Regions from separate parts of the Enterobacter mori genome, predicted to be linked through region 2. Evidence: predicted binding sites of a transcription regulator. Region 2 holds the regulator's gene; the other holds the start of a gene.
The links. Region 2 encodes PurR, which represses purine synthesis genes. Its sites were predicted from a motif close to CANGCAAACGTTTGCNTG; they were not measured.

Region 1 (16,054 bases), 1.9 Mb from region 2:
GTTTTCAAAAAAACCAGCATGTTTGGGTCAATATACCTAAATGACTGTGGTGGAGTAAAATCTTTAAATAATATTTTCATTTCATCGAGAGTAATTGGTTGGATAACATTAACGTTCTTGATTTTTATACCAAAGGCTTTTTGGTTTTCGATATATTCGATCATTTCTTTTTTGGTTAAACATGATTTCATCAAAAGATTATCATCGAATGAATCTTTATCAATCCTTATTATTGAGTCTATTTGAAAGAAGCCAATGATTTTCTTTTCTGGTGAAGATGAGTAAATGAATATGTAGGAGTTAGGCATAAAGTACTTGCCTATTTTCTTTCTGATTTCAATTGTTTTGTTTTGTGCTATAATTTCATGAGAATATCTTGGTTTAATGCTCATTAGAATAGGTTTCGACATGGCTAAAAGCTTCGCTGTTTGGGTAGAAGATAAGATAGATAATAATGAAAAATTTTCAGTAAGTATAGATGAATTACATATCAATTTTTGGTGCACAAGGAACCCTTTAATTAATTGCATTGATCTTGGTATTAAATTTTCATGTAAAGGGTATGAATTTAATGATAGCTCTTTGAATATATTTATTCCTTTCTCCATTCCTAAGGATAGAATTAAAGATTTAAGTGTTAATATGGAAGCGGATAAAGATCTAGTGTCAGCTATTTTTAATGACCATATTTCTGTTACTCGCAATGTGAAAACAAAACACGTAGTTTACAACTTAGCTTCCAATCTTGACTCTCCTTTGGCATTAAATACCAGTTTAGATTTTAATGATCTTGATGGCAGATATGATGATCGGGTTAGCGTGGTCGTGAACCATGAGTTCACTAAAATATCGTTTAAACTTTCCAAGTGCATTATCGATCGTACCTCTCTTGCACAGATTGGCGACAATGATGGACTAAAATATTATATACGCTTTCGTTTGGATGGCTTAACTGAGGAAGAAATTAATGTACTCATTCATAAAACTGAAAATTCTGATAAATATCTTAAGCCACTTAAAGACGAATTAGTGGTAATAGATTTCCGAGTTAATGAGCTTCGTGTTCTTCCAAAAGATGTAAGAATTAGTCTGGCTAATGCCTGTGCTTGTCCATTGAAGTATCATCTTTTTGTCATTCGTGATGAAACAGATGAATATCAATTATCTCATTCAGGGCAAAGTTATAAAAAATGCAGAATATTAGAAGGAGAAACGTGGCAAAAATATTTCGAAGGAAATACTTTCAAGAAAGAACAATCTTCAATGATATATCATTGGGAAAAAGATTGTAATAAATCGAATGCAACTACAAATAATGGCACAGGAACTTGTTCTAATACTACGGGTAATGATAGAAAAAACAATGGTCATAAAGTAACCGACTTTATTGCTGTAGCTAAGTTTAAGCAAACTGAATCCCCATTTTTGACTATATGCATATACATCACATTGATAATTGCTATTAGCATTTTAAGTAATTTAATTTACGATTTTCTGAAGTGGCATTTCGAATGGTTTAAAAGTTGAGTAAAAATAATTTTTATCCTATAATAGTGCTATATTTATATTGATTTTAAGGAGGAGGGAATGCATGTACTTAAAAGTTATGATAAAAAAGCTTTTGAGGATTTAAAGATAGATGTCCCTTCTTCAATAGGGAAGATAAATCTATTGATACTGGATAATTATTCTGATTTTCAAAATAGCCACGTAAAAAAGCTCTTTGAAAATGCCGATAATTATTATCCAAATTTTAATAATTGGTATAATCATAAATTAGTAAAGGACGTTGTTAAAGATAGTTCGGTGTGCTGTGATTACTTCAACAATCATCTGTATTCGGATGAGGTGGGAGGTTTGTCAGATCTTAACTTTCCTACTGGGCGATTTGTTATTGCAGCTTCGGTGGATGAAAATTTGGCGGGTTTGTCTGTTTTAAAAAAACACCCCTCAGAATATAAAATATCTACTTTTTTTGTTGATGATAAGTATAGTGGGTTTGGATTAGGGACATTATTATTAAACTGCTCTCTTTCGGTACTACGGGATAAAGGTGTCAATATTACTGTCAGTGAAGGAGCTTTGGATAAAATGGTTCCATTTCTGACAAAAAATGGCTTTAAGGAATATAAATCAATTGTTGGAGAATATTACAAGAATAAAAAAGAAACTCATTTTGTTAAGAAGTAGAATTAAGGTTTTTACGATACTTAATCAAGAAGTTGGCGGAAGATCACAGGAGTCGAACCTGCCCGGGAACGCTGGCGCCCCCAACTGGATTTGAAGTCCAGCCACCTCACCGGAGATGACGATCTTCCGCGCCTGCATTGCTACATGGAGGCGGGGCGCATTATAGCTACTTTCAGGCATTTACCACATACCCCACACCACTTTTTTCACCTCTCTTTTGACCTTAACCCCCCTGTTTCAGCTAATTCTTAAGAAAATCCTCAGGTTAGCATTTCGTGCTGCCCAACATTTACCGCGATCACAAAAAACAAGAAACGTAATCTCTTAACCAGAAAACGCAATACCCGCTCCTGAAACAATGGTTTAAAAAACGGTAACCGGTCTCAGCGCCCCCTACAGCGTGAAGGATAAAAAAGATGAGCGAAGTATTGTCAGTAAAAGAGAAGATTGGCTACGGCATGGGAGACGCCGCCAGCCACATCATTTTTGATAACGTTATGTTGTACATGATGTTTTTCTACACCGATATCTTCGGCATTCCCGCCGGGTTTGTCGGCACCATGTTCCTGCTGGCGCGCGCGCTGGATGCGATCTCCGACCCGTGCATGGGGCTGATTGCCGACCGCACCCGCAGCCGCTGGGGCAAGTTCCGTCCGTGGATTTTGTTTGGTGCCATCCCGTTCGGTATCGTCTGCGTGCTGGCCTACACCACGCCGGACCTTAGCCTCAACGGCAAAATGGTTTACGCCGCCATTACCTACACCCTGCTGACCCTGCTCTATACCGTGGTCAATATCCCCTACTGCGCGCTCGGCGGCGTGATCACCAACGACCCGACGCAGCGTATCTCCCTCCAGTCCTGGCGCTTCGTGCTGGCGACGGCGGGCGGCATGCTCTCCACGGTGCTGATGATGCCGCTGGTGAACCTGATTGGTGGCGACGATAAAGCGTTCGGTTTCCAGGGCGGGATCGCCGTGCTGTCGGTGGTTGCGTTCCTGATGCTGGCGTTCTGCTTCTTCACCACCAAAGAGCGCATCCTGGTACCGCCGAGCACGACCTCCATGCGTGAAGATCTGCGTGATATCTGGCAAAACGACCAGTGGCGCATCGTGGGCGTGCTCACCATCCTCAACATCCTCGCCGTCTGCGTGCGCGGCGGCGCGATGATGTACTACTGCACCTGGATCATGGGCTCGCCGGAGGTGTTCGTCGCCTTCCTCACCACCTACTGCGTCGGCAACCTGATTGGCTCCGCGCTGGCAAAACCGCTTACCGACTGGAAGTGCAAGGTCAGCATCTTCTGGTGGACTAACGCCGCGCTGGCGGTGGTCAGCGTGGCGATGTTCTTCGTGCCGATGCACGCCACCGTGCTGATGTTCGCCTTTATCTTCGTCATCGGCGTGCTGCACCAGCTGGTGACGCCAATTCAGTGGGTGATGATGTCCGATACCGTCGACTACGGCGAATGGACCAACGGCAAACGCCTGACCGGCATCAGCTTTGCGGGCACGCTGTTCGTGCTGAAGCTCGGCCTGGCGCTGGGCGGGGCGATGATCGGCTGGATGCTGGCAGGCGGCGGCTACGATGCGGCAGCCAAAACCCAGAACAGCGCGACCATCAGCATCATTATCGGCCTGTTTACCCTGGCCCCGGCGGTCTGCTACGTGCTGAGCGCAATTATCGCCAAACGCTACTACACGCTGAAAACCCCTTTCCTGACCAAAATCCTGGGCGAGCTGGCGCAGGGCGCGCGCCGCAATCAGCAGGAGTTTGAAAACCTGCCGGTCAGCAAAGAATTACAGAACTAAGAGGACGAGAGTATGAAAATCAGTGATGGAAATTGGCTTATTCAGCCGGGCCTGAACGTGACCTATCCGGTGCAGGTGTTCGACGTGGAGCAGCAGGGCAATGACCTGGTGGTGTACGTCGCGCCGCGCGACGTGCGCGAACGCACCTGGCAGCTCGACACGTTGATGTTCACGGTGCGCCTGTTTGCCCCGCAGGAAGGGATTGTCGGGGTGCGCATCGAGCACTTCCAGGGCGCGCTGAACAACGGTCCGCACTATCCGCTGAACGTTCTGAAAGACGTGAAGGTTGAGATTGAAAACAACGCCGATTTTGCCGAGCTGAAAAGCGGCAGCGTCAGCGTGCGCGTCACCAAAGGCGAGTTCTGGGCGCTGGATTTCCTGCGCAACGGCCAGCGCATTACCGGCAGCCAGCTGAAAAACAACGGCTACGTGCAGGACAGCAATGCCGATCGCAACTATGTGTTTGAACGTCTGGATCTGGGCGTGGGGGAGACGGTCTACGGCCTGGGCGAGCGCTTCACCGCGCTGGTGCGCAACGGCCAGACGGTCGAGACCTGGAACCGCGACGGCGGCACCAGCACCGAGCAATCCTACAAAAACATCCCGTTCTACCTGACCAACCGCGGCTACGGCGTGCTGGTGAATCATCCGGAAAACGTCTCGTTTGAAGTCGGCTCTGAGAAAGTCTCTAAGGTGCAGTTCAGCGTGGAAGGGGAATATCTGGAGTACTTCGTGATCGACGGCCCGACGCCGAAAGAAGTGCTCAACCGCTACACGCGGTTCACCGGCCGTCCGGCGCTGCCGCCTGCCTGGTCATTCGGACTGTGGCTCACCACCTCGTTCACCACCAACTACGACGAAGCGACGGTTAACAGCTTTATCGACGGTATGGCCGAGCGCGACCTGCCGCTGCATGTTTTCCACTTTGATTGCTTCTGGATGAAGGCCTTCCAGTGGTGCGACTTCGAGTGGGACCCGGTGACCTTCCCGGATCCGGAAGGGATGATCCGCCGCCTGAAGGAGAAAGGGCTGAAGGTCTGCGTGTGGATCAACCCGTACATCGGCCAGAAATCCCCGATTTTCCAGGAGCTGAAAGAGAAGGGCTACCTGCTCAAGCGCCCGGACGGCTCCCTGTGGCAGTGGGACAAATGGCAGCCGGGGCTGGCGATTTACGACTTCACCAACCCGGAAGCGTGCCGGTGGTATGCCGACAAGCTGAAAGGCCTGGTCGATATCGGCGTCGACTGCTTCAAGACCGACTTCGGCGAGCGTATCCCGACGGACGTGCAGTGGTTTGACGGGTCCGATCCGCAGAAGATGCACAACCACTACGCCTACATCTATAACGAACTGGTGTGGAACGTGCTGAAAGAGACGGTGGGGGAGGAAGAGGCGGTGCTGTTCGCCCGCTCCGCGTCCGTCGGTGCGCAGCAGTTCCCGGTGCACTGGGGCGGCGACTGCTACGCCAACTATGAATCCATGGCCGAAAGCCTGCGCGGCGGGCTGTCGATTGGCCTGTCTGGCTTCGGGTTCTGGAGCCACGATATCGGCGGGTTCGAAAACACCGCCCCCGCGCACGTCTACAAGCGCTGGTGCGCGTTCGGGCTGTTCTCCAGCCACAGCCGCCTGCACGGGAGCAAATCCTACCGCGTGCCGTGGGCGTACGATGACGAGTCCTGCGACGTGGTGCGCCACTTTACGCAGTTGAAATGCCAGCTGATGCCGTACCTGTACCGTCAGGCGGCGATGGCTCGCGAGTGCGGCACGCCGATGCTGCGCGCGATGATGCTGGAGTTCCCGGACGATCCGGCGTGCGATTATCTTGACCGTCAGTACATGCTGGGGGACGCGTTAATGGTGGCGCCAGTGTTCTCTGAGGCGGGGGACGTGCAGTTCTACCTGCCGGAAGGCCGCTGGACGCACCTGTGGCACAACGACAAAATCCAGGGCAGCCGCTGGCATAAGCAGCAGCACGATTTCCTGAGCCTGCCGGTCTACGTGCGCGACAACACGCTGCTGGCGCTGGGCAACAATAACCAGAAGCCGGACTACGCGTGGCACGAGGGGACGGCCTTCCAGCTGTTTAACCTGGAGGATGGCGCAACGGCGGTGAGCGACGTGCCTGCGGCGGACGGCTCCGTGGCGTTTACGCTGAAGGCGTCACGTCGGGGCGACATCGTGACCTTTACCGGCGCGGGAGACGCGCAAAACTGGTCGGTGTGCTTGCGCAACGTGCAGAAGGTGAGCGGTGTGAAGGGGGGGTCACACGCGGGCAGTGAGTGGGGTGTGGTGGTGAAAGCGGAGGGGAATGAGGTGGTGGTTCAGTTCTGAGGTGGAAAATGCCCGGTGGCGCTTCGCTTACCGGGCCTACATTGGATCGTAGGCCGGGTAAGGCATAGCCGCCACCCGGCTATTTACTGTGCCGGAGCCACCGTCGACACCACCCCGCCCGTCATCGTCTGCTGCACCTGCTGTTTATCCATATTCACCGCGTTCAGCTTGCCGTTCACCGTCGGCTTAAGCGGGGTATTCGCCTGCACGCTGCCGCTGGCGGTGAGCTGAACATTGCCGTCGCCTGCAATCGGCAGCGCAGGCCAGCCCCACTGCTGCAGCACGTTGAGCGGCATGCCGCGCCCGTTCAGGCTCACCGTGGTCTGCCGCTGTGGCAGCTGTGAAACCGTCGCCGTTGCTTCCAGAATACCTTTCTCGGTAAAGGCGCTCAGGTCGGTAATGTTCACCGTGGCGGCGTTCGCATTCAGCGCCAGCGACGGACGGCGCACGTCCACGCGGTTAAAGGTCGCGGCCGCACCGTTCAATGTTGCACTGCCGCCCCAGACGCCCCACTGGCGGTCTTTCGCCAGCTGCAGGTTTGCGCCATAGCCGTCCAGAGAGGTGATCTGCCATGGGAAGGTGGGATCGATGTCGATCACCAGATTGCGGCTCAGGCCGAATTTTTTTAGCGTCACGCTGTTCAGCCATTCCGGCAGGGGATCCATCCACAGCGTTTTCCAGTTTTCAGGCAAGGTGTATTCCAGCCCGGCGATGGCGGCATCATCCAGCACCAGCGCTTTGCCGTCGCGCAGCCAGTTGCCGGAGGTGCGAACCATGCCGCCTTCCCAGCGGGAGGTGAACTGGCGCAGTGCGATACCCTGCGGGGAGAATTCCGCGTTCAGGATCGGGTCGAACAGATGCAGCGATCCGTAGATAAACTCGCTGGCGTTCATGGACAAACGCCCCTCCTGGCTCTGCCAGTCGCCTTTGCTGAGCGTCAGGTTACGCAGGCTCAAATCAAGGTCCGTCACCGCCCAGTCCGGCCCCTGCAGGCGCGCGTCGGTTACTTCCAGCCGACCAATCTGCAGGGAAGGGAGCGTGGTGATGGGAGCAAAGAAATCCATCAGCGATTTATCACTTTGCAGGCGGATCTCATTCAGACGCATGCTGTCGATAATCCAGCTGCCGTCAGCGTTACGCAGGGCGGAGCCGGTGAGCGAGCCGCGCGCCATATCCGCGCCAATGGTGCTCAGCACCACCTCTTGTCCGTTGAGCTGCCCCTGAATCAGGACGTTGCTGGCCGGGACGCCGTTCAGGGTGAGCGAGCCTGCACTCATCTGGATCTGCGCGTTTTTGCCCAGCACGTTGCCCGCCTCAGGCTGCCACGGGCTGACGCCGCCCGTGACTTTCTGCGCGCTCAGGTCCCATTCGGTATTCGGGCTGTTAAAGGCCATGTTATTTAGCTGCAAGCGGTCCGCCTGGAAAGGCAGCGGCGCGGTTTGCGGAGAGAGGTTCAGCGTGCCATCAAAGAGGGTGATGGTATCCATATGCAGCGGATCGGTTACCTGACGGCTGCTTAAACCGATATCGACTTTTTTGGCCACCAGGGTGGCGGGTTTGCCGTCACGACCAAAGGTGACATTTTCCAGAATGAGGTGAGAAGGGGATGAAAAGCGGTGATCCATCAGGTCAAAGTTGAGTTCGTAATCGGTATTGACCGTAACCCAATTGCTCACCTGCGACGCGCCCCAGCGGGTCTGGAGCAAAATATAGAATGCCAGCACCACCACAAGCAGAGCTAACAGAAGATAGATGATCAGCTTTCCAATAAATTTCATGGTCTTCCATCCCGCAAAACGCACATAAAGGAGTTATGCACGATTTATGCGCAATGCTCAAGGCGGGAATGGTGTAAAGAGATGTCACGGCAGGCCTTGACTGCCTGCCGTGAAGGGGATCAGTTCTTTTCAGGCGGGAAAACGAGGTTCAGCACGATAGCGGTGATACCGCCCGCGGCAATGCCGGAAGAGAGCAGGTTTTTCACCCAGTCAGGCGCAAACTGCAGGATCAGCGGCTGCTGGGAAACACCCAGACCGACGGCCAGCGACAGGGCGATAATCATGATCGCGCGGCGGTTCAGCGGCTCGCGGGAGACGATACGCACGCCGGAGGCCGCGATGGTGCCAAACATCACCAGGGTTGCGCCGCCAAGTACCGGTTCAGGGATGTGCTGCACAAAGCCGCTCACTGCCGGGAACAGGCCGAGGACGATCAGCATCAGCGCCACCACAAAACCGACGTAGCGGCTGGCTACGCCGGTCAGCTGGATCACGCCGTTGTTCTGACCGAAGCAGGAGTTCGGGAAGGTGTTGAATACGGCAGAGACAAACGAGTTCAGGCCGTTCGCCAGCACGCCGCCTTTCAGGCGCTTCATGTACAGCGGGCCGGACACCGGCTGCTCGGAGACGTCCGAGGTAGCAGTGATGTCACCGATGGTTTCCAGAGAGGTGATCATAAAGACCAGCATCAGCGGCAGCAGCAGGCCCCAGTCAATGCCCAGTCCGTAGTACAGCGGCGTTGGCACGGTGATCAGCGCGCTGTTGGTCGGCGCGGTGTTCTCCGGCAGCATGCCCAGCGCCCACGCCAGCAGATAACCCGCCGCCATGGCGATCACCAGCGAGGCCACGCGCAGGTATGGGTTACGCTGACGGTTAAGCAGAATAATGATCGCCAGCACCACGCCCGCCAGCAGCAGGTTTTTCGGCGCGCCGAAGGTGTGGTCGCTCATTGCCGCATATCCGCCGCCGATGGACGTCAGGCCCACCTGAATTAGCGACAGGCCGATGATCATGACGACCACGCCGGAAACCAGCGGGGTAATGACGCGACGCGCCAGGTGCAGAACGCGGGAGATCACCATCTCCGTACAGCTGGCCAGCATCAGCGTGCCGAACAGTGCCGCCATCATGGTCGGGACATCCGCCCCGCCGGTTTTCAGCGCCGTACCGCCCATGATCAGCGGTGCCACGAAGTTAAAGCTGGTGCCCTGAATCGACAATAATCCCGACCCCACCGGACCCCAGGCTTTAATTTGAATAATCGAGGCCACGCCGGAGGCGAAGAGAGACATGCTGATAATGTGCTGCGTGTCCTGCGCCGGTAAACCGAGCGCCTGGCAGATCAGCAGCGCCGGGGTGATCACCGCAACAAACATCGCCAGAAGATGCTGGCAGGCGGCGAAAAGCGTTTGCGGCAGCGGCGGTCGATCTTCAAGGCGGTAAATCAGTTCGCTATTTTGCTTCTGCGCAATCGGTTGCGCATCAGGCGACTCTACGGTGTTAACGGACATCGGCGACAATCCCACGGTGGAAAAGCGGGCATTTTATCTGACCACCTGGTAAAAGCAAACGATTGCCAGCAAAAAAAGGGAAGAAAATCTGCCGCTGTGCGCAGGTTTTCTACAACGCATCGGGAAAAAAAATTACACTTTTTGCGCCGGGAGCTCATGAAGAGCGCAAACCGGCCCAGGATAACGCCGCGTGTGTATGGAACACGCGCAAAACAGGAGCCTTCTATGATTCATCTCGATACGTTGTCGACACTTGTTGCCGCAACGCTGGTCTTACTGCTTGGCCGTAAGCTGGTACATAGCGTTTCCCTTCTGAAGAAATACACCATTCCTGAACCTGTCGCCGGTGGCCTGCTGGTGGCGCTGGCCCTGCTGATTCTGAAAAAAAGCATGGGCTGGGAAATCGATTTTGATATGTCCCTGAAAGACCCGCTGATGCTGGCCTTCTTTGCCACCATCGGCCTGAATGCCAACCTGGCGAGCCTGCGGGCGGGCGGTAAAGTGCTCGGCGTATTTCTGATTGTGGTGGTGGGGCTGCTGCTGATGCAAAACGCCATCGGCATCGGGATGGCGACGCTGCTGGGGCTGGATCCGCTGATGGGGCTGCTGGCGGGGTCGATTACTCTGTCAGGCGGTCACGGTACCGGGGCCGCGTGGAGCAAGCTGTTCATCGAGCGCTACGGGTTTGAAAACGCGACGGAGGTGGCGATGGCCTGTGCGACCTTTGGTCTGGTGCTGGGTGGCCTGATTGGCGGCCCGGTGGCGCGGTATCTGGTTAAGCACTCCACCACGCCGAACGGCAGGCCTGACGATGAGCTGGTGCCGACCGCGTTCGAAAAGCCGGACGTCGGGCGCAGTATTACCTCGCTGGTGCTGATTGAAACCATTGCGATGATCGCCATCTGCCTGACCGTGGGCAAAGTGGTTGCGCAATGGCTGGCGGGGTCCGCGTTTGAACTGCCGACATTTGTTTGCGTGCTGTTTATCGGGGTGATCCTGAGCAACGGTCTGGCGCTGATGGGCTTCTACCGCGTGTTTGAACGGGCGGTATCGGTGCTTGGAAACGTCTGCCTGTCGCTGTTCCTGGCGATGGCGCTGATGAGCCTCAAACTGTGGGAGCTGGCCTCGCTGGCGCTGCCGATGGTGGCGATACTGGCGGTGCAGGCGCTGTTTATGGCGCTGTACGCCATGTTCGTGACCTGGCGCATGATGGGCAAAAACTACGATGCTGCGGTGCTGGCGGCGGGTCACTGCGGGTTTGGTCTGGGGGCTACCCCAACGGCTATCGCCAACATGCAGGCGATCACCGAACGGTTCGGGCCATCGCACATGGCGTTTCTGGTGGTACCGATGGTTGGCGCATTCTTCATTGATATCGTCAACGCGCTGGTGATTAAGCTGTACCTGATGCTGCCGATGTTTGCCTGAAATCAGGCGTTGGAATACCGCTCGGTTTCCGGCATCCAGCGCTCAATTAACGCTGCCGCCTGTTCGGGGTAGCGTTCATGAATATGGCGTGCGAGGCGTTGAACTTCGGGGATCATAGCCTGATCGCGCAGCAAATCCGCCACTTTGAATTCCGCGTTCCCCGTCTGACGCGTACCCAGCAGTTCTCCCGGGCCGCGGATCTCCAGGTCTTTTTGCGCAATCACAAAACCGTCGTTGCTGTCGCGCAGTACCTGCAGACGCATCTGTGCGGTTTTTGAGAGCGGGGCTTTGTAGAGCAGTACGCAGTGGGACGCTACCGCGCCACGGCCAACGCGCCCGCGCAGCTGGTGGAGCTGGGCAAGGCCGAGACGCTCCGGGTTTTCGATGATCATCAGGCTGGAATTCGGGACGTCCACGCCGACTTCGATCACCGTGGTGGCGATCAGCAGATGCAGATCACCCTGTTTGAACGACTGCATCACCGCCTGTTTTTCGGCGGGCTTCATGCGTCCATGAACCAGACCCACGTTCAGCTCCGGCAGCGCCAGCTTAAGCTCTTCCCACGTGGCTTCCGCAGCCTGTGCTTCCAGCAGTTCAGACTCTTCAATCAGCGTACAGACCCAGTAGGCCTGACGCCCTTCGTGGGTGCAGGCGTTGCGCACGCGGTCGATGATATCGCTGCGGCGCGTGTCAGGAATGGCGACCGTTGTGACCGGGGTACGGCCCGGCGGAAGTTCGTCGATGGTAGAGGTATCCAGATCGGCGTAGGCGGTCATCGCCAGAGTGCGCGGGATCGGCGTGGCGGTCATGATCAGCTGATGCGGGTGGAAACCCTGCTGCAGGCCTTTCTCCCACAGTGCCAGACGCTGATGCACGCCGAAGCGGTGCTGCTCGTCGATAATCACCAGCGCAAGGCCGTTAAACTGCACCTGCTCCTGGAAGATGGCGTGCGTGCCGACAATCATCTGCACCTGCCCGCTGGCAATAGCTTCCTGCTGCGCAAGGCGTGCTTTGCCTTTTTGCTTCCCGGCAAGCCAGCCCACTTCAATCCCCAGCGGCGCGAACCAGGCGCGGAAATTGTTGGCGTGCTGTTCAGCCAGCAGTTCGGTCGGCGCCATCAGCGCCACCTGTTTACCGTGAGCAATCGCGCGCAGGGCAGCCAGCGCGGCAACCAGCGTTTTACCGGACCCCACGTCACCCTGCACGAGGCGCATCATCGGCACGTCGAGCGCCATATCGCGTTCGATTTCGGCGGTGACGCGCGCCTGTGCGCCGGTGGGTTTAAACGGCAGCGAGGCCAGCAGCTTATCTTTGAGTTCATCATTCTGGCTTAAGGGCTGGGCATGGAAACGCTGCGCGCCCGCGCGAAGCGCCAGCATGCTCAGGTTATGCGCCAGTAATTCCTCAAGGATAAGACGCCGTTGGGCGGGGTGTGTGCCACTTTCTAAATCGCTGAGCTGCAGCGTTGGCGGCGGGCGGTGCAGGGTGCGCAGCGCTTCGGGCAGGCTCATCATGCCCTGCGCCAGCTCGGGTGGCAGCAGCTCGGTAATGGCGCAGGTATCCAGCAGTTCCAGCGCCTGATCGGTAAGCTTACGCAGCGTCGCCTGCTTGATGCCTTCCGTCGTCGGGTAAACCGGGGTGAGCGTCTCCTGCAGCTCCGGCGTACTGAGATCGCCCTGCACGCGGTACTCGGGGTGGATCATCTCTGCGCCGTATTTCCCGCGTTTGGCTTCGCCATAGGCCAGCACCCTGCGGCCCGTCGCCAGGCTGTTTTTCATCGCCGCGCTGAAGTTGAAAAAACGCATGGTGAGAATGCCGGTACCGTCGCTGATCTGACAGGTCATCATTCGGCGTCCGCCGAAGGTGATGTTGCAGTTCAGGACTTCGCCTTCAACGGTGGCGTAAATGGCGGGAAGGAGATCGCCAATCTTATAGAGCTGGGTACGGTCTTCGTAACGCAGGGGGAGGTGAAGCAGGAGATCCTGCACGGTGTGCAGGCCAATCTTAGCCAGCTTATTGCTTTGCGCCGCGCCCACGCCCGTCAGGCTGTTGAGCGGGATGGCATCCAGCAAGCGGCCTTTCATCACTTACCCGGCGTACTGCATGGTGGCCCACCACTCGGCATCGGCTTGAATCTCGCCCTGCGCGTTGACGTGGGGGTAAGGCAATTTTTTCTGCTTCGCAACGCGAGCCAGCACCGGATAACCACCTTCAAACAGCAGACGCTGCTGTTCCTCTTCCGGCAGCATGCTGTTGCTGCGCTCGTACATCCCGGCGTTCTGACGCTGGCGCTGCGCTTCATACAGAATGAGCGCGGACGCCACGGAGACGTTGAGAGACTGGACCATGCCGATCATCGGAATGATGATGTCCCGATCCGCCAGATCCAGCGCTTCCTGGGAGATCCCGGTTTTCTCCTGACCCATCAAAATGCAGGTCGGGCGGGTGTAATCGATCTCGCGGAAATCTACGGCTTTAGCGGACAGGTTAGTGGCCAGGATCTGCATTCCGCGCCCTTTCAGGTGCGATACGGCTTCGCCAATGGTGTGATGATTTTTGACAGACACCCAACTGTTGCTGCCTGCCGCTGCCGAAACCGTATTTCGCATACGGCCGTCCGGCCAGACGGCGTGCACTTCATGCACACCGACGGCATCTGCGGTACGAACGATAGCAGAGACGTTATGAGGTTTATGCACCTGCTCCATGCAGACCGTCAGATCAGGCTGACGCCTGGCGAGCATTTCGCAGATACGTGCATAACGTTGTGAATTCATAAACCTAGTTTCGGTTTCGGGTGACTTTAATCACGTCCGGCATGACGCGGATTTTGCGCATAATATTCGCCAGATGCACGCGGTCGCGCGCGGTCAGACGAATAAAGGCGCTATACACGCGACCATCTTTTTCTTCCGTATTCAGGCTCTGAATATTGGAAGAGGCCGTGTTGATCGCAGCCGTCAGGTTCGCCAGGGCACCCTGGTGGTTGAACATATCCACCTTAATTTCGGTGATAAATTCCTGTGCGGTCTCTTTATCCCACTCGACCGCCATAAACTTCTCGGCTTCTTTCTGGTAGCCGCGAATGTTACGACAGGATTCGTGGTGGATAACCAGCCCTTTACCCGGGCTGACGTGCGCAATAATCGGGTCGCCTGGAATTGGACGGCAACATTTTGCGAAGGTGATCAGCACCCCGTCCGCGCCTTTAATCGGCAGGTGTCCGTGGCTTTGCGTCGTTGCAGGCACCGCTGTTGTGTCGCCTTGCTGCAGGTTCTTCGCCACCACCACGCTCATGGCGTTACCGAGGCCAATCTCTGCCAGCAGGTCATCAAGCGACGCGAGCTTCATACGCTCCAGCTCACGCTGGATGTTCTCCTGCGGAATTTCAGCCAGCTTACGGCTGCCGCCCAACGCGTGGTTGAGCAGACGACGCCCCAGGCTGACGGAATCATCGCGCTTGAGGTTTTTCAGCAGCTGGCGAATTTTGGCACGTGCTTTGGAGCTCACGACAAAGTTCAGCCAGGCCGCGTTCGGACGTGCGCCCGGCGCGGTAATAATTTCTACCGTCTGGCCGCTGGAGAGCGGCTGAGACAGCGGGTAAGGCTGTCTGTCGACGCGCGCACCGACGCAGGCATGCCCGATATCGGTATGCACGGCGTAAGCGAAGTCGACCGGCGTTGCGCCTGCAGGCAGTTCGACAATGCGACCTTCTGGGGTGAAAACGTAAATTTCATCCGGGAAGAGATCGGATTTAACGCTCTCGATAAATTCAAACGAGCTACCCGCGCTCTGCTGAAGCTCCAGCAGGCTCTGCATCCAGCGCTGGGCGCGGATTTGTGCGGTCGTGCTGCTTTCGCCACCGTGCTCTTTATACGCCCAGTGTGCGGCAACCCCCATCTCTGCCATCTGATCCATGTCTTCGGTGCGAATTTGCACCTCAACAGGCACGCCGTGCGGCCCGATCATCGAGGTGTGCAAAGATTGATAGCCGTTCGCTTTGGGAATGGCGATGTAATCTTTCATCCGCCCCGGACGCGGTTTGTAGAGGCTGTGCATCTGCCCCAGCACGCGATAGCAGGTGTCCGAGTCGTGGACAATGACGCGGAAGGCGTAGATATCCATGATCGAGTGAAAACGCTGCTCTTTGAGCACCATTTTGCAGTAGATGGAGTACAAATGTTTCTCGCGACCGCTGACGCGGCACGGAATTCCCGCTTCCTGTAAGCGCCCTTCAATTTCCGAGAGGATTTTTTGAATCATCTCTTTACGGTTACCGCGTGCGGCTTTCACCACCTCTTTAATCACGCGATAGCGGTTCGGATACAACGCTTCAAAACCCAGCTCTTCCAGCTCGGTTTTAATGTGATGAATACCTAAACGGTGCGCCAGCGGGCTGTAGATTTCGAGGGTTTCACGGGCAATGCGGCGACGTTTATCCGGGCGAAGTGAGCCCAGCGTGCGCATGTTGTGGGTACGGTCAGCGAGTTTGATGAGAATGACGCGGATATCCTGCACCATCGCCATAATCATCTTGCGGAAGTTTTCGGCTTGTGCCTCTTTCTTGTCGCGGAAATTCAGCTTATCAAGCTTAGAGACCCCTTCCACCAGTTCGGCAACGCTTTTGCCAAACAGCTGTTCCATGTCCTGATACGTGGCAGGGGTATCTTCGATCACGTCGTGCAGCAGAGCGGCCATGAGCGTTTCGTGGTCGAGTTTCATCTCGGCCAGAATACAGGCCACCGCTACCGGGTGCGTGATATAGGGTTCACCGCTTGAACGTGTCTGGCCCTCGTGAGCGTCACGTGCAACGAGATACGCCTGCTGAAGACGCTTAATCTGGTCTTCAGGCAGGTAGGTTTGAATCAGTTGATTCAGGCTTTCAAACAGATACAAGGGCGACCCGCAGGTTTAATTAACGACGACCTTCAGCAATAGCGGTTACGGCCTGCAGTTCTGCGGCTTCCTGCTCTTGCTGCTCCTGGCGCTCACGCACGTCGAGGATCTG
Region 2 (16,054 bases):
AATTTACTGGAGCACGAGAGACGCGCTGAACATATCATCGTCATCCATGCGTTTACACCGGAGGCAACGACGGTCCTGGCTGACAGACTCTGGCTTGAGCAGGTACTGCACAATCTGCTTAGCAATGCGATTCAGGCTCAACAGGCGAACGCGCAGGGCTGGGTGCGGATCGAAAGCCGGAAAGACGCAAATGGCATTCAGGTCATCGTGACGGATGGCGGCCCCGGTTTTAGCCCGGAGGCGCTAGAGAATGCCTTTATGCCGTTTTACAGCGGCAGAGAAGAGGGAATTGGCCTGGGGATGACCTTAACGGAGTCACTGATGACGCGCATGAACGGATCGATTACGCTGGGTAATTCGCCGGAAGGGGGCGCGCGGATCGTCCTGCAACTGGCTAATGGAAAGGAGACGACGCATGGATAATATAATCTGGCTGATCGATGACGATGAATCCATCAGAGAGTCGATGGCATTTTTACTTTCGGGCATGGGCTGGGAAGTGAAGACATTCGGGAGTATCGACGCGTTTACCTCGGCCCATGTTAAGGACTCAACGCTCGTTGGCTGCCTGCTGCTGGATATGCGCATGCCGGGAAAAGGGGGGCTGACGTGGCTGGAAGAGGGCGAGTGGCCGTGGCCGCTGCTGCCGGTAATTATCATGACCGGGCACGGAAGCGTCGACGCCTGCCGCCGGGCGTTCCGTAACGGCGTCTTTGAGTTTTTCACCAAGCCGCTGGATGCGGACAAGCTTATCGAATCCGTGGGGCTGGCGTGTGAGGAGAGCCAGCGACGTTTCGCCGCCTGGCAGGCGATCTCACGGATAAAAGCGCGCTTTGAACAACTCACCGCGCGGGAACATGAGGTGTTGGCGGTATTGATGGAAGGGCTCAGCAATAAAGAGGTGGCGGCGCGGCTTAACCTGTCGCCGCGCACGGTGGAAGCGCATCGTGCAGCCGCGTTTGCCAAGCTGGGCGTCACGAGCCTGGTTCAGGCAAGCCGCGAGTACGATAAATTGCAATCCGTATAATTACCAGGTTGCGTGCGTAATCAACCGAATTACGCGTCGTTGGCTGTCCCGGTATCCTCGAATGGTCTTCAGTTATTCTATTCGAGGTTATGCAATGAAAAAGTTAATGATGGCGGCAGCGCTGGTCGCGGGTAGCGTAAGTCTGACTGCGCAGGCAGATTCAGTGAGCCAGAAAAATCTCTCCCTGGCGCAGGCCAATGCGCTGGCAAACTCTGCCGTTCAGGCGTGTCTGGCGAAGAACTATCAGGTTTCGGTTACCGTGGTTGACCGTGCGGGTGTGGTGAAAGCGGTACAGCGTACCGATAATGCGGGCCCACACACGGTCAAAGCCAGTGAAATGAAAGCCTTCACGGCGCTCAGCTCGAAGAATGCCTCAGGCAAAGTGATGGACGCTGCGCAGAATAACGCGGGCGCGCAGAATATGCGTGATATCCCAGGCTTCCTGCTGCTGGCGGGTGGCTTACCCGTTAAAGAGGGCGATGAGGTGATCGGGGCGATTGGTATCGGCGGGGCGCCGGGCGGTCATCTGGATGAAGCCTGTGCTCAGGCAGCCATTGACGGGCTGAAGAAGTAACATAAAAAAAGCACCGGCTTTACCGGTGCTTTGCAATCAGATCTTGCAGGCGTCGCCGCAGTCATCATCGGCAACCATCGCCTGCGCTTTTTTGTCTGCGTCGTCCAGACGTTCGGCGTTACGCTCTTCTGCTTCATCCAGTCCGTTAAAGACCAGGTTATCGAGATCAATTTCCATGTGGCACCTGCTATGTTCAGTTTTTGATACTGGCACAGTATAGGGCAAAAAAAACCAGGAATGTACCTCGCAGCACATAAGGATAATCCCTGCCATACTCAGTGCGTTGTCACTGAGGAAAGCACATGATTATACTCTGTAAAGCCTGCGGGACCTCGTATGCGTATCAACCCAACAGATGCCCTGTCTGCGAGGATGAACGCCAGTATGTTCCAGTTACCGGGCAGGCGTGGACCGAACTCGAAACCGTCACTGCCGCGCATACCAACAAATGGCAGCAGCTGGAACCGCAGCTCCTTAGCATCAAAACGGTGCCCGCCTTTGCTATCAATCAACGGGCACTGCTGCTGCGTACCCCGCACGGCAATATTTTGTGGGATTGCATCGCCAACCTCGACGCGGCAACCCGAACGCTGATCGCCGCGCTCGGTGGGATCAGTGCCATCGCTATTTCACACCCTCACTATTACACCACCATGCAGGACTGGGCGGAGACGTTTGACGCGCCGGTGTATCTTCATGCGAGCGATCGGGAGTGGGTTATGCGCGACAGTCCAGCCATTCACTTCTGGCAAGGCGAAACGCTGGAGATTGTCCCCTCCGTGACGTTGCTGCGTCTCGGCGGCCACTTTGCGGGCGGAACGGTGCTGCACTGGCAGGAGGGCGAAGGGGCTTTGCTGGCGGGGGATATTCTGCAGGTCACTCCTGGGAAAGACGCTGTTTCGTTTATGTGGAGCTATCCGAATATGCTTCCGCTACCCGCCCACACCGTTGCGTCCGTCACCCGTTGCCTTGAGGGCAGAAAATTTGAGCGTCTGTATGGCGCGTTCGAGGGGCAGAACATCCTGACAAACGCGGACGATATTGTGCAGCGGTCGGGCCAAAAATATATTGCTTGTCTGAAGTAAAGCACGGTGGGTAAACTTTACGAGTGTGATCGCGATCATACCTAAACTACAACAGATAAAAGAGAAATTGCTATGCAACATATCATTGAAGGTTTTCTCAGCTTTCAAAAAGAGATTTTCCCGCAACGTAAAGAGCTCTTCCGCAGTTTAGCGTCCAGCCAGAATCCCAAAGCGCTGTTCATCTCCTGCTCCGACAGCCGACTGGTGCCAGAACTGGTCACGCAACAAGAGCCAGGACAACTCTTTGTCATTCGTAATGCTGGCAATATTGTGCCGCCGTTCGGACCAGAGCCAGGCGGCGTCTCCGCCACGATCGAATACGCGGTTGTGGCGCTGGGCGTGACCGACATCGTGATCTGTGGCCACTCTAACTGCGGTGCGATGAAAGCGATTGCCGATAATGCGAACCTCGAGCCGATGCCTGCGGTCTCCCACTGGCTGCGCTACTCTGATGCGGCTAAAGCCGTGGTGGAGAAGAAATCCTGGGACCAGCCAATCGATAAAGTAAATGCGATGGTGCAGGAGAACGTGTTTGCGCAGCTGAGCAACATTAAGACCCACCCGTCCGTCGCGGTGGGCCTGCGCAATAATTCCATCCGACTGCACGGCTGGGTGTACGACATTGAAAGCGGTGACATCCGCGCGCTGGATAAAGCGACGAAAACCTTTATCTCTCTTTCTGAAAACCCGGAGGTTTTCTTCGAGTAATCAGACCGTTCAGGGCAGGGAGGCCCTGTCAGTTATCCATAAAAGGTAACTTTCTGCGCGTAACCGACGCAGGTTTATTTGCTGCTTTTGCCATTGCCTCCCCAATCTCTGCGCACTCTGTCAGCCCCTGGACAAACGGTCGGTCGTGCATCAGCCACGGTATCGCACCAAAGGCAATACGTCCGCGAAGCGTATCGGGCGCCAGCAACGTGTAATCTTCACCAACATCGGGTATGTCGTCGCCTGTCGTTTGTAGCAGTTTACGCAAGGACGGGAAGGGTAAATCTTCTGTCTTGAGCGGTTTCTGCCCGCGCGCGTCAATAAAGACGTCGAAGCGGTAGCGGTTCTCTTTGGTGGTAATGACCGTTTGAGCACTACCGATATCCAGAGCGTAATCCTCACCCAACGCCAGTACGCTTATGATCCCCGCCTCGCGCAGGGCAAGCAGCCTGCGAATAGACTGAGGGGGGATGGCGGCATAGTTATCAATAAAAACGCGCTCCAGCCCGGCTTTGAACCGCGCTCTGTCCTTTTCGTTCAGGGCGGGTACGATTTCTGCAACGATCTCGTGCAGGCGAAGTACGGTATACCGCCAGGCCACGGTGCGCCGTTCGCGTTTGTTTCGCTCGACCTCTTTGAGATTCTCCTCCGCCCAGGTAAAGGGACCGTGCTGTTTACGCTCTTCAAACCACGCATCGCGAAGGCTGTCGGCATCCTGTTGCCTCAGCGATATGGCCTTGCACCACGCCGGATCGGCGAGTTCAAGCTCTTGAACCATCAGGGCAAAGATGCGGTCCAGCAAGCCGTCGGCTCCCCTGGCAATCTCAGTTTGAACCACGCATTCGGTCAATACCGACAGCGGCTCATAAGGAATCGGGCAGTAAAAATCGGCCTCTGGCAAAATGCCGGTCCGGGACATCAGGACAATTTTTAGCGCCTCGCTTCCTTTATCCAGAATGAACGCGTCGTCCACAAACTCACCATGCTGCATCACCACCGCCATGGCCGCGTCCAGACCGCTCAAAGACGTTCCCATAATGCCAACCTTGCAGGGGGGGATTTCGGCATCCATGAGTCCTGACCACGGGCTTGGGAAGAACGTACGCGTGGCTTCATCTTCGTCTGGCCATACGTGGCCGGTGGCGATCACCGCAAGGTCGAAGCGTTCAGGAAAGGCGCTGTCGTTGACGGAAAGCGTGACGCCTTCTTTCGTGGGTACGATATCGGTAACCCGGGCGGATTCATGGACATCAACCTGAAATCCCCGTTTTTTCGCCTCTTTTACGATTGACCGAAAGCTGTCGCGGAAATATTCACCCAGCAGGAGCCGGGGCAGGAACTGCCGGTCATGCAAACGGGCTTTATCAACCTTAAAGCGCGCCAGATGGGCTTCGCTCTGGTCCTTAAGCCAGTCGAGGTAGGTCATGAAAATAGGCGGAATTTCAATGCTTGCGATGTTCGCCAGCATCAGACGAGAGTTTTCGTCGTCGTTATAGGGCATACCCACGCCAGCTTCATCAGCTTGTTCAAAGACGGAGACCGAAAGCGGCTGCGGGTTTTTAAGAAGTGCGTAAAAGGTGTAAATCCCTGTTGGGCCGGAGCCTATAATCGCGATTTTCTTCATCGACGTTCTTCCTGCTTTTTTGTCATGAGAAAAGCGTAGCAGGAGAATAATTAAGAAATCAGGAGATTGGGATAATTCAGAACATAAAGAGAGGATTTGCACCATTTCAGGACTGAAATGGTGCGTCCGAGTGGACTCGAACCACCGACCCCCACCATGTCAAGGTGGTGCTCTAACCAACTGAGCTACGGACGCAGAATGGTGCGTTCAATTGGACTCGAACCAACGACCCCCACCATGTCAAGGTGGTGCTCTAACCAACTGAGCTATGAACGCAACGTGTTGTCGGCGACAACGGGGACGAATATTAGCGGCACAGCATCGTTGAGGCAAGAGGCAAAACGCATTTTTCTCTCTGATTTCACGCGATTGCTTCATTACCGCGCAAAGTGAAGAGAAAGTAGCCGCCAGCTGGCGGCCACTGCCTGTTTAACGTGCGGCGCGTTGCAAAATGACCGTGGAAGGCTGGCGTTGCAGAAAACGCATACGCAGCATCATCATGATGGCCGCAGAGGTCAGACCGATGATAAAGCCCATCCAGAACCCTGCCGGACCCATGCGATCAACCACCAGATCGGTAAGCGCCAGGATGTAGCCTGTCGGCAGTCCCAGTACCCAATAGGCGATAAACGTAATAAAGAAAATAGAACGCGTGTCTTTATATCCGCGCAGCACGCCGCTGCCAATCACCTGGATGGAGTCAGAGATCTGGTAAATCGCGGCCAGCAGCATCAGGTGTGATGCCAGGGTGACGACTTCCGGATTGTCGTTGTAGAGCAGGGCAATCTGCTCGCGTAATGCAACGGTAAAGAGCGCCGTACAAACGGCCATGCACACACCGACGCCCAGCCCGGTTCGGGCGGCCGTTTGCGCATCCAGCGTTGAACCCTGGCCCAGACGGAAGCCTACGCGAATCGTCACCGCCGCGGCCAGCGACATCGGCAGGACGAACATCAGGGAACTGAAGTTCAGCGCAATCTGGTGTCCGGCTACATCAATAATGCCCAGCGGGGAAACCAGCAGAGCCACAACGGCAAACAGGGTCACTTCGAAGAACAGCGCCAGTGCAATCGGCAACCCTAGCTGCACCAGACGTTTCATGATGCTCCAGTCCGGGGTGCTAAATCTGTTCTCGTTGCGAATATCGCGCATGGAACGGGCGCGTTTTACAAAGATGACCATTGAGAAGAACATCACCCAGTAAACGGCTGCAGTCGCCACGCCGCACCCGACGCCACCAAGCTCCGGCATGCCGAAGTGGCCGTAAATAAAGATGTAGTTCACCGGAATATTCACCAGCAGACCGATAAAGCCCATCACCATACCGGGCTTGGTTTTTGCCAGACCTTCACACTGGTTACGTGCGACCTGGAAAAAGAGGTAGCCAGGCGCGCCCCAGAGCAGGGCGCGCAGATAGCCCACGGCTTTATCGGCTAAAGCCGGGTCGATGTTATGCATCGCGCGGATAATATGCCCCGCGTTCCAGAGCACCACCATAATCAGCACGGAGACAAAGCCAGCCAGCCAGAAGCCCTGACGAACCTGATGAGCAATACGCTCGCGTCGTCCCGAGCCGTTTAGCTGAGCAATAACCGGCGTGAGTGCCAGCAGCAGGCCATGACCAAAGAGAATGGCCGGCAGCCAGATCGAGGTGCCAATTGCAACGGCGGCCATATCGGTGGCGCTGTAGCCACCCGCCATTACCGTATCCACAAATCCCATTGCGGTCTGGGCCACTTGCGCGACGATCACCGGTATTGCCAGTGCCAATAACTGACGCGCTTCAATCATGTACTTCTGCACGTGAACACCTTTTGTATTGTTGTTATATGAGAGACTAAAAAAGCCGCCGAAACGGGCAGCAAGAAGAAAATGCAGGGGGATAGCCAGCTATTGTAGCGGGGTTTATCTAATTATCTAGTGAAAAAATCGCCAGAAAATGCGCTCCGCTGGCAACCTGTTTTTCCAACTGTTATTGTGGAGGGATTAAACGGTGTCACCACCGTCCGGAAAAAACAGGAGTTGTAAGCATGTTTACTGGCATTGTGCAGGGCACCGCCAAAGTGGTGTCTATTGATGAAAAACCCAATTTCCGTACTCACGTGGTTGAGCTGCCGGAATATATGCTCGACGGCATAGAGACCGGCGCCTCGATTGCACATAACGGCTGCTGCCTGACGGTGACCGAAATTAACGGTAACCAGATTAGCTTTGATTTAATGAAAGAGACGCTGCGTATCACCAACCTGGGTGAACTGGTGGTGGGGGATACCGTCAACGTTGAGCGCGCGGCGAAGTTCAGCGACGAGATCGGCGGCCATCTGATGTCGGGACACATCATGACCACCGCCGAGGTCGCAAAAATTGTTACCTCGGAAAATAACCGTCAAATCTGGTTTAAAGTTCAGGATCCGGCATTAATGAAATACATCCTGTATAAAGGATTTATTGGTATTGATGGGATTAGTTTGACGGTCGGAGAAGTGACGCCGACGCGCTTTTGCGTGCATTTAATACCCGAGACGCTGCAGCGCACAACGCTGGGCGCAAAAAAACTGGGGCATCGCGTGAATATCGAAATCGATCCGCAAACTCAGGCGGTAGTGGATACCGTTGAACGTGTCCTGGCGGCAAAAGAGGCGGCGATAATAAAAGCCGTTGAGGAAGAATAAAAAACAACCCCGGATATCCGGGGTTATTTTTTAGCGTGCGACACGTAATCCGTGTTCAATGCCGCGACTGAAAACAACCTGCCAGAGCTGAATATCCCGCGCACGGAAAGCACCCGCACAGGCATTCAGATAATAGCTAAACATGCGTTTGAACCGTTCGGAATAGTTGTCTGCAATCTCGGGCCAGGCTTCCTGAAAACGTGAGTGCCATGCCATCAATGTGGTGTCGTAATCCGCGCCGAAGTTATGCCAGTCTTCAACAATGAAGTGGGACTCGCTGGCGTTAGCAATCTGGCGCACGGACGGTAAACAGCCATTCGGAAAGATGTATTTATTGATCCACGGGTCCACGTTATTGTCGGTGCGCTTAGAACCTATGGTATGGAGCAGGAAAATACCGTCAGGCTTCAGGTTTCGGTCGGCAACGTCAAAATAGGTTCTGTAGTTTTTCGGACCCACGTGCTCGAACATGCCAACGGAAACGATGCGGTCGAACTGTTCGTTCAGGTCGCGGTAGTCCTGAAGTCGAATATCTACATCCAGATCCTGGCAACGTGTCTGAGCCATTTTTTGTTGTTCAGCTGAAATCGTCACGCCCACAACGCTGGCACCGTAATGCTTCGCCATGAAATACGCCAGACCGCCCCAGCCGCAGCCGATATCAAGCACGCGCATACCCGGTTTTAGCTGCAGTTTCTCGCAGATTAGACGCAGTTTATCTTGCTGCGCCTCTTCAAGCGTTGTGGCCTTTTTCCAGTAGCCGCAGGAATATTGCATTAAGGGATCCAGCATACGGCTGAACAGGTCATTACCAAGATCGTAGTGCTCTTTACCGACGATCCATGCCCGCTTTTTACTCTGCAGATTGAACAGGCGGGCGGAGGCGATACGCAGCGTGTCTTTGAAGTGGCGGGGGAGCTGATTTTCAAGACCGGCGCGTAATACGCTGGAGAAAAACATGTCCAGCCGTTCACACTCCCACCAGCCGTCCATATAGCTTTCGCCGAGACCTAACGATCCCTCTTGCAAGACGCGTTTAAAAAAATCGGGATGTTTGACCTGCGGATCGGCGGGGGAGGACCCATTAATCGTGATGCCCGCACGTCCCAACAGTTCACTGACGATCCGGGACCAGTTATCGTCCGGAACGCTGACTTCTTCTATACACGATGAACTCATAGCTTCTCCATCACCTTGCTGTGATCAGAACCTTAAAACAGCGTAGACGCTTTTTTGGGTTTGTGAGAAGTCTCACGGTAAATGCCCGCGAGGCTAATATCCGACGTAGAACAGAGGAAGGGAGATAACCCTTGCCGAAAAGCCTTCCATGGTAAAACGGGAGCACTCCGGCTCCCGTTAACACTTAATATTTATCGTATTTCATCGAACCAAATTTAGTATAGGCCTCAAAATTTGGTGATTCAATAGAAAATTCTTAGCAACCTAATCACTGTGTCTTAACATAATTTCTGGCGCGATTATGCGTGCGACGTTTCTACCTGCTGACGCGCATTCTGCTCGCGCTGTGCGGAAAGCTGCATACGGTAGCCAAAGGCAGCCAGCGCAACGGTCACCAGCATCACACTGGTGGTCGTCAGGAGCGGCGTGGAAATCAACGCAGAGACCACCAGACTTGCCAGGAAGCACAGACCCAGCTGTAACGTGTTCTGCAGCGCGGCGGCGCGTCCCGTCGCCTGTGGGAACGGACGTAACGCCTGCGCGACTACGATTGGGTAAATAGCACCGTTAGCGACGGCCATGACGCAGAACGGAATCAAAATTTCTGTCAGGCCCGTACCCGGAATAAACCCGACGGCCCAGGTGCCGAAAACGCTTAACGCGAACAACACCAGTAGCCAGGGCAGCATCTGCTGGCCTTCCCACTTCTGCAGCGCTGCGCGACAGCCGTAGCCGCCGACCAGGAAAGCAATGGTCTGTGGAACATAACTCAGGCCGATTGCCGCCGGGCTGTATCCCATATCGTGCAGAATGAACGGCGAGCCAGTCAGCCACGCGAAGAAACTGGCGGAACAGGCCGCGTAAATCAGGACGTTACCGCGATACGCTTTTGAACGCAGCAGCGAGGCAAAGGTAATCGGCTTCGCGTCAGGATGCGTCTCTTTTTTATGCGCAGGCTTGAGGAAAAACGCAGGCAGCATCAATACCAGCGTGATGGCAAAGAGCGTAGCGAAAATCGCCTGCCAGTCGAAATGGGCCAGGATCCAGCTTCCGAGCAAAGGTGCAAGGGCAGGCGAGAGACCGACCAGCGGCATAATGGTGGCGAAAATTCGGTTAGTGCGTGATGCCGGGTAATAATCGGTCACCAGCGCCTGCCAGGTCACCGCTGCAGCACAGACGCCAACGGCCTGAATGAATCGCAGTACCAGCAGCCAGGTGGCATCGCGTACCCACAGCATGCCCAGACAGCCCACGGCAAAAATAGCCAGACCCAGCAGCAGCACCGGTTTACGACCAAAGCGGTCGGAGAGTGGTCCCCAGAGCAGTTGCGCGAAGGCAAAACCGGCGAGGAACAGGCTCAGGCTGGCGCTGATAGCGGCTGCGGGGGTTTGCAGATCTTCCTGCATCGCGGCAAATGCCGGCAGATACATGTCGGTCGCTAAAAAGCCCAGCACGCTTAAGCCGCCGAGCCAGACCAAAAATCCTTTCCTGGGTTGCATTATTTTATTCTCCTGAGGAGGCAGGTGTACGTTGGCGCAGAGTGTAGGGAGTGCAAAGCGGCTTGTGAAACGCTAATATTTGCTGAGTGCATTCAAATTTTTTGCAGGCAGAACATGTGGTCAGATTATTCTCTTGAAGTTGTCGATGCTGTTGCCCGTAACGGCAGTTTCACCGGTGCCGCGCAGGAGTTACACCGCGTACCCTCGGCCATCAGTTACACCGTGCGTCAGCTGGAAGAGTGGCTGGCGGTTCCGCTGTTCGAGCGGCGTCATCGCGACGTGGAATTAACGCCCGCAGGCGCGTGGTTTTTAAAGGAAGGGCGTTCTGTCATCAAAAAAATGCAGATCACCCGCGAGCAGTGTCAGCAGATCGCTAACGGCTGGCGAGGCCATCTCTCCATCGCGGTGGACAATATCGTCAAGCCGGAACGGACCCGGCAAATGATCGTGGATTTCTATCGTCATTTTTCTGATGTCGAACTACGTGTCTCCCAGGAGGTGTTCAACGGCGTCTGGGATGCGCTGGCGGATGGCAGGGTGGAGATGGCGATTGGGGCAACGCAGGCGATCCCCGTCGGGGGACGCTATGCGTTTCGCGATATGGGGATGCTGAGCTGGACCTGCGTTGTCGCCAGCGATCATCCGCTGGCGGCAATGGAAGGCCCTCTCAGCGATGACACGCTGCGCAACTGGCCGTCGCTGGTGCTGGAAGATACCTCGCGCTCGCTGCCCAAGCGCATCACCTGGCTCCTGGACAACCAGCGTCGCGTGGTGGCTCCTGACTGGGAATCGTCGGCAACCTGTCTTTCTGCGGGGCTGTGCGTGGCGATGGTGCCCGTTCACTTCGCGCGACCGCGCATCGATACCGGGGAGTGGAAAGCGCTGACGCTGGAAAATCCGTTCCCGGATGCGGCCTGCTGTCTGACCTGGCAGCAAAACGACGTATCGCCTGCGATGGCCTGGCTGCTGGATTATCTGGGAGACAGTGAAACCTTGAATCGGGAGTGGCTACGGGAGCCAGCATAACTGGCCCCCGGAATGCGATTAACGGCGATAGTCGCGGAACGGACCGTCCGCCACGGAGCGGCGCTCGATGAGGCGCGGGTGAACTTCAATCGACTGGGATTCTTCACGCTTGTTGACGATCCTGTCCATCAGCATGTTGAAAGCCGTTTCGCCCAGCGAGTCTTTTGGCTGGTGAATGGTGGTCAGCGCCGGGGTGAAGAAGCGCGCGTTACGCACGTTGTCATACCCGATCACGGAAATATCCTGCGGCACCCGCAGGCCCAGCTCGTCGGCGGCGCAGAGCGCGCCCATCGCCATAATATCGCCGCCACAGAAAACAGCCGTCGGGCGATGCGGTTGGGAGACAATCTGTTGCATTGCACGGTAACCCGATTCCGGCTCAAAGTCGCCCTGAACAATCCAGTTTTCCGGCACGGTGATCAGCGCCTCTTCCATTGCCTTCATAAACCCGGCCAGACGGCCCGCACCGGTGTTGCGTTCCAGCGGACCCGGGATCACGCCAATCTCGCGGTGACCGCGTTCGATCAGATAACGACCGGCCATATAGCCGCCTTCAAAGGCATTATCGATAACGGAATCGGTGAAGTCGGCGCGCGCTTCACCCCAGTCCATGACCACCATCGGAATGTGGCGATACTCTTCCAGCATGGACAGCACGGATTCCGGGTACTCGGAACACATTACCAGCAGGCCATCGACGCGCTTTTGCGCCATCATCGACAGGTAGGCGCGCTGCTTCTCGATGCTGTTCCACGCGTTGCCCAGAATCAGGGTATAGCCTTTCTGGAAGCAGTTTTTCTCAACCGCTTCGATGATCTCGGCAAAATAGGCCGCTTCACTGCTGGTTGCCAGCAAGCCAATCGACTTGGTGTGATTCACCTTCAGGCTGCGCGCAACCGCACTTGGGGAGTAATGTAACTCCTTGATCGCCGCCCAGACGGCGTTGCGCGTCTCTTCCGCGACGAAGCGGGTTTTGTTAATTACATGTGATACGGTTGTAGTGGAAACGTTTGCGCGTTTTGCTACGTCTTTTATTGTTGCCATTCAATGTCACTCCAGACCATATCCTAAACTCCTGAAAAACTTGAAGGTAAACGTTTGCCTTCTCTCACCCTTATTACGCAATCTTGAGTTGCGACACGCCGGGAAAACGACACAGGACGTCAGGAGGGGATCAATGGCCGGTACGCTAATAAATTTAGCGTGGAATTTTGTCCTATCTTGATGAAAAGGGGAAGAGCTAAAGTGGATATCAGTTTAAATCCAGGAAGATTTTTGACGTAAACTATGTAAAAATGAGCAAACTCACTTTTCGTGGGGTGATTAAAAGGAGAAAAATTGATGAGTTCCGATCTGAAGTTTTCGCTGGTGACCACCTTTATCGTGCTGGCATTGATTGTTGCCGGTGGTTTGACGGCTGCGCTGCACTGATTTACGCGGGGGGAGAGTCCTCTCCCTCCTCATTTTCTTCCGATTGTTACCTCTCTGGCAAAAATCTTTTGCCAAAATGTTAACTTCTCAAATTTTGTGATTGATGTCATGCTTTTGACTTCTTAGTTCTGTGTCGCGTGATGACACGGCATCCGGAGTTGACTCATGAAAATCAATTTTCCTCTGCTGGCCCTGGCGATTGGCGCCTTTGGGATTGGCACTACTGAATTCTCCCCGATGGGGTTACTGCCTGTTATCGCACGGGGCGTGGACGTCTCTATTCCTGCGGCCGGGATGTTAATCAGCGCCTATGCCATCGGCGTGATGGTCGGGGCCCCACTGATGACGCTGCTGCTGTCGCACCGCGCGCGTCGCAATGCGCTGATATTTCTGATGGCGATCTTTACGCTGGGCAACGTGCTCTCCGCAATTGCGCCGGATTACACCACTTTGATGCTGTCGCGTATTCTGACCAGCCTGAACCACGGCGCATTTTTCGGTCTGGGCTCGGTTGTTGCGGCAAGTGTGGTTCCGAAGCACAAGCAGGCCAGCGCGGTGGCGACCATGTTTATGGGGCTGACTATCGCCAACATAGGCGGTGTGCCTGCGGCCACCTGGCTGGGTGAAGTGATTGGCTGGCGAATGTCTTTCCTGGCGACAGCAGGGCTGGGCGTGGTGGCGATGGTGGCGCTGTTCTTCTCCTTACCGAAAGGGAGCGCCGGTGAACGTCCTGACGTACGTAAAGAGCTGTCGGTGCTGATGCGTCCTCAGGTGCTTTCCGCGCTGCTGACCACGGTGCTGGGGGCCGGTGCGATGTTTACCCTCTACACCTATATCTCACCGGTGCTGCACGATATCACCCACGCGACGCCGATCTTTATTACCGCGATGCTGGTGCTGATTGGCGTGGGGTTCTCTATCGGAAACTATCTGGGCGGGAAACTGGCCGATCGTTCGGTGAGCGGTACGTTGAAAGGCTTTTTAACCCTGCTGATTGTCATCATGATTGCGATCCCGTGGCTGGCACGCAACGAATGGGGTGCTGCGATCGCGATGGTCGTGTGGGGCGCTGCCACCTTTGCCGTGGTACCCCCGCTTCAGATGAGGGTGATGCGTGTCGCCCATGAAGCGCCAGGTCTCTCTTCTTCCGTGAATATCGGTGCGTTTAACCTGGGTAACGCGCTGGGGGCGGCAGCGGGCGGGGCGGTGATTTCCGGTGGTCTGGGATACAGTTTTGTGCCGGTAATGGGGGCAATTATTGCCGCTCTCGGCCTGCTGTTAGTGCTGATGTCCGGTCGTAAACAGCCAGAAGCCGCCTGCGCGGCGGAATAAGCAAAAGCGCAGAAGGGTGAACCCTTCTGCGTTCTCTTACGCGGCGAAGTTCTTCGCCACAAAGTCCCAGTTAGCCAGTGCCCAGAAGTGCTCCAGATAGTTAGGACGCGCGTTACGGTAATCAATGTAGTAAGCGTGTTCCCATACGTCCACGGTCATCAGCGGTTTAGCGCTGGTGGTCAGCGGGGTGCCCGCATTAGAGGTGGAAACGATAGCCAGTTTTCCATCCGCTTCTTTTACCAGCCACGTCCAGCCGGAACCGAAGTTTTTGATGGCCGCATCGGTAAACTTCGCTTTGAAGTCCGCGAAGCTGCCAAAAGCGGCGTTAATGGCGGTCGCCAGTTCACCGGTAGGTTCACCACCGGCATTTGGCGCCAGGCAGTGCCAGTAGAAGGTGTGGTTCCACACTTGAGCCGCGTTGTTGAACACGCCACCTTCTGAGCTACGGACGATCTCTTCCAGCGTTTTGCCTTCGAAATCGGTACCTTTGATCAGGTTGTTCAGATTGGTGACATAGGTTTGATGATGTTTGCCGTAATGGTACTCCAGCGTTTCCGCAGAAATGTGTGGCGCCAGGGCGTCTTTTGCATACGGTAGTGCAGGTAATTCGAACGACATTGCTTCTCTCCTTATTTTATTTGTATGTTGCCAATAACCCTACAGACAACAGGGAAAGGATAGCAAATTGAAAGGGTATGCAAAAGAGGAACTTACCCTGCCACGCGTGCGGCAGGGCAGGGGTTAGCGAATGGTTTTTGGCGTCATCACACGGCGCGCGCCAACGTAATGGCGCACCCAGTAGTCTTCACTGAGAGAGGTAATCTGGATGTCCTGGCCGCTGCGCGGTGACTGAATGAATTTTCCGTTACCGACATAGACCCCGACATGGTCAGCCGTGCCGCGTCCCTGGGTACGGAAGAACACGAGGTCACCGTTCTCCAGTTCACCACGATTGACCGGTGCGGCGTCGCGCAGGTGGTACATTTCATTTGCGGTACGCGGAATACGGAATTTCACCAGGTCTTTATAAGCGTAATAGACCAGGCCACTGCAATCGAAACCCGTTCGCGGAGAAGTGCCACCCCAGTGATAGGGTTTACCAATTTGCCCCATTAATTTATTCATCGCCGTTTTTTGCGCTTTCTGCATACGGACTTTATGCACTTCGGCTAATTTCGTGACTTTCGTGCACTTCGCTTTGTGACCTTTACGCGTAGTGCATTTTTCTGTTACGAGGCTGGCGGCCGTTTGCGAGGCTTTACGTCGGGTAGAATGTGCGGTGTGGGCTGGGGCTGTTTTCGTCTTGCTGGAGGCGGTCTTTTTGGTCGTTGTGGGTGTTTTTTTCTTTACGGTCTTGCTGGTGGTTTTTTTCTTACGTTCTGTGGACTTAACCAGATGCGTTTTTTGTACAGCAGAATGCCGCGCCTGTTCAGAGGCGTTCGCCGCTGGCGTGAAAGTGAGTGATGTAAACAGTAAAGCACAGAGCGTGATCGAGATTTTATTTATCCGCGCCACTGGGCAGTCCCCTGATTAATGCAGGCCATCAATAATACCCGCGTATGATTTACAAAGCCTGTCGATTCTAATCCATAAAAACCCGAGAAGTTAATAGCATTTTTCATTCTAAAATCATGTTTCGTTAGCAAGTGCAAAAAAATTCATCGTTCTGTCGCACTATTGTTCACTCCCTAAGCAAAACCGTACTGCAAACAGGGATAAGCGTCATTTGCAATGCATCTTTTAGCGTTAACCGTTAAAATAGTAAGACGTGACAAAAATGTTATTTTCCGATGTCTGTCTGAACCGCTACAATGTCAGACGAATGCCGTAACAGAAGTTAAAGGAAGCAAGACATGAGCACCACTATTGAAAAAATTCAGCAACAAATCGCTGAAAA

Region 1: a site for PurR is predicted at 9,670-9,687, ahead of gltS (sodium/glutamate symporter). Genes of this name have one in related genera too.

The regions. Positions count from the first base shown of each region.
Region 1 covers NZ_CP104285.1:83,969-100,022, forward strand. The annotation lists gene N2K86_RS00430 (hypothetical protein) at 1-410, opposite strand, end outside; gene N2K86_RS00435 (hypothetical protein) at 409-1,527, shown strand; gene N2K86_RS00440 (GNAT family N-acetyltransferase) at 1,588-2,190, shown strand; tRNA gene N2K86_RS00445 (tRNA-Sec) at 2,224-2,318, opposite strand; gene N2K86_RS00450 (glycoside-pentoside-hexuronide family transporter) at 2,607-3,998, shown strand; gene yicI (alpha-xylosidase) at 4,011-6,329, shown strand; gene N2K86_RS00460 (AsmA family protein) at 6,413-8,107, opposite strand; gene xanP (xanthine/proton symporter XanP) at 8,227-9,618, opposite strand; gene gltS (sodium/glutamate symporter) at 9,844-11,046, shown strand; gene recG (ATP-dependent DNA helicase RecG) at 11,049-13,130, opposite strand; gene trmH (tRNA (guanosine(18)-2'-O)-methyltransferase TrmH) at 13,134-13,823, opposite strand; gene spoT (bifunctional GTP diphosphokinase/guanosine-3',5'-bis pyrophosphate 3'-pyrophosphohydrolase) at 13,828-15,942, opposite strand; gene rpoZ (DNA-directed RNA polymerase subunit omega) at 15,962-16,054, opposite strand, start outside.
Region 2 covers NZ_CP104285.1:1,977,346-1,993,399, forward strand. The annotation lists gene N2K86_RS09425 (sensor histidine kinase) at 1-423, shown strand, start outside; gene N2K86_RS09430 (response regulator transcription factor) at 416-1,027, shown strand; gene N2K86_RS09435 (GlcG/HbpS family heme-binding protein) at 1,122-1,601, shown strand; gene N2K86_RS09440 (hypothetical protein) at 1,638-1,778, opposite strand; gene N2K86_RS09445 (MBL fold metallo-hydrolase) at 1,904-2,686, shown strand; gene N2K86_RS09450 (carbonic anhydrase) at 2,759-3,394, shown strand; gene N2K86_RS09455 (FAD-NAD(P)-binding protein) at 3,423-5,018, opposite strand; tRNA gene N2K86_RS09460 (tRNA-Val) at 5,137-5,213, opposite strand; tRNA gene N2K86_RS09465 (tRNA-Val) at 5,218-5,294, opposite strand; gene mdtK (MdtK family multidrug efflux MATE transporter) at 5,448-6,821, opposite strand; gene N2K86_RS09475 (riboflavin synthase) at 7,049-7,690, shown strand; gene cfa (cyclopropane fatty acyl phospholipid synthase) at 7,721-8,869, opposite strand; gene punC (purine nucleoside transporter PunC) at 9,169-10,368, opposite strand; gene punR (DNA-binding transcriptional activator PunR) at 10,483-11,394, shown strand; gene purR (HTH-type transcriptional repressor PurR) at 11,413-12,438, opposite strand; gene cydH (cytochrome bd-I oxidase subunit CydH) at 12,736-12,825, shown strand; gene N2K86_RS09505 (MFS transporter) at 12,991-14,157, shown strand; gene sodB (superoxide dismutase [Fe]) at 14,194-14,775, opposite strand; gene N2K86_RS09515 (C40 family peptidase) at 14,899-15,672, opposite strand; gene grxD (monothiol glutaredoxin 4) at 16,011-16,054, shown strand, end outside.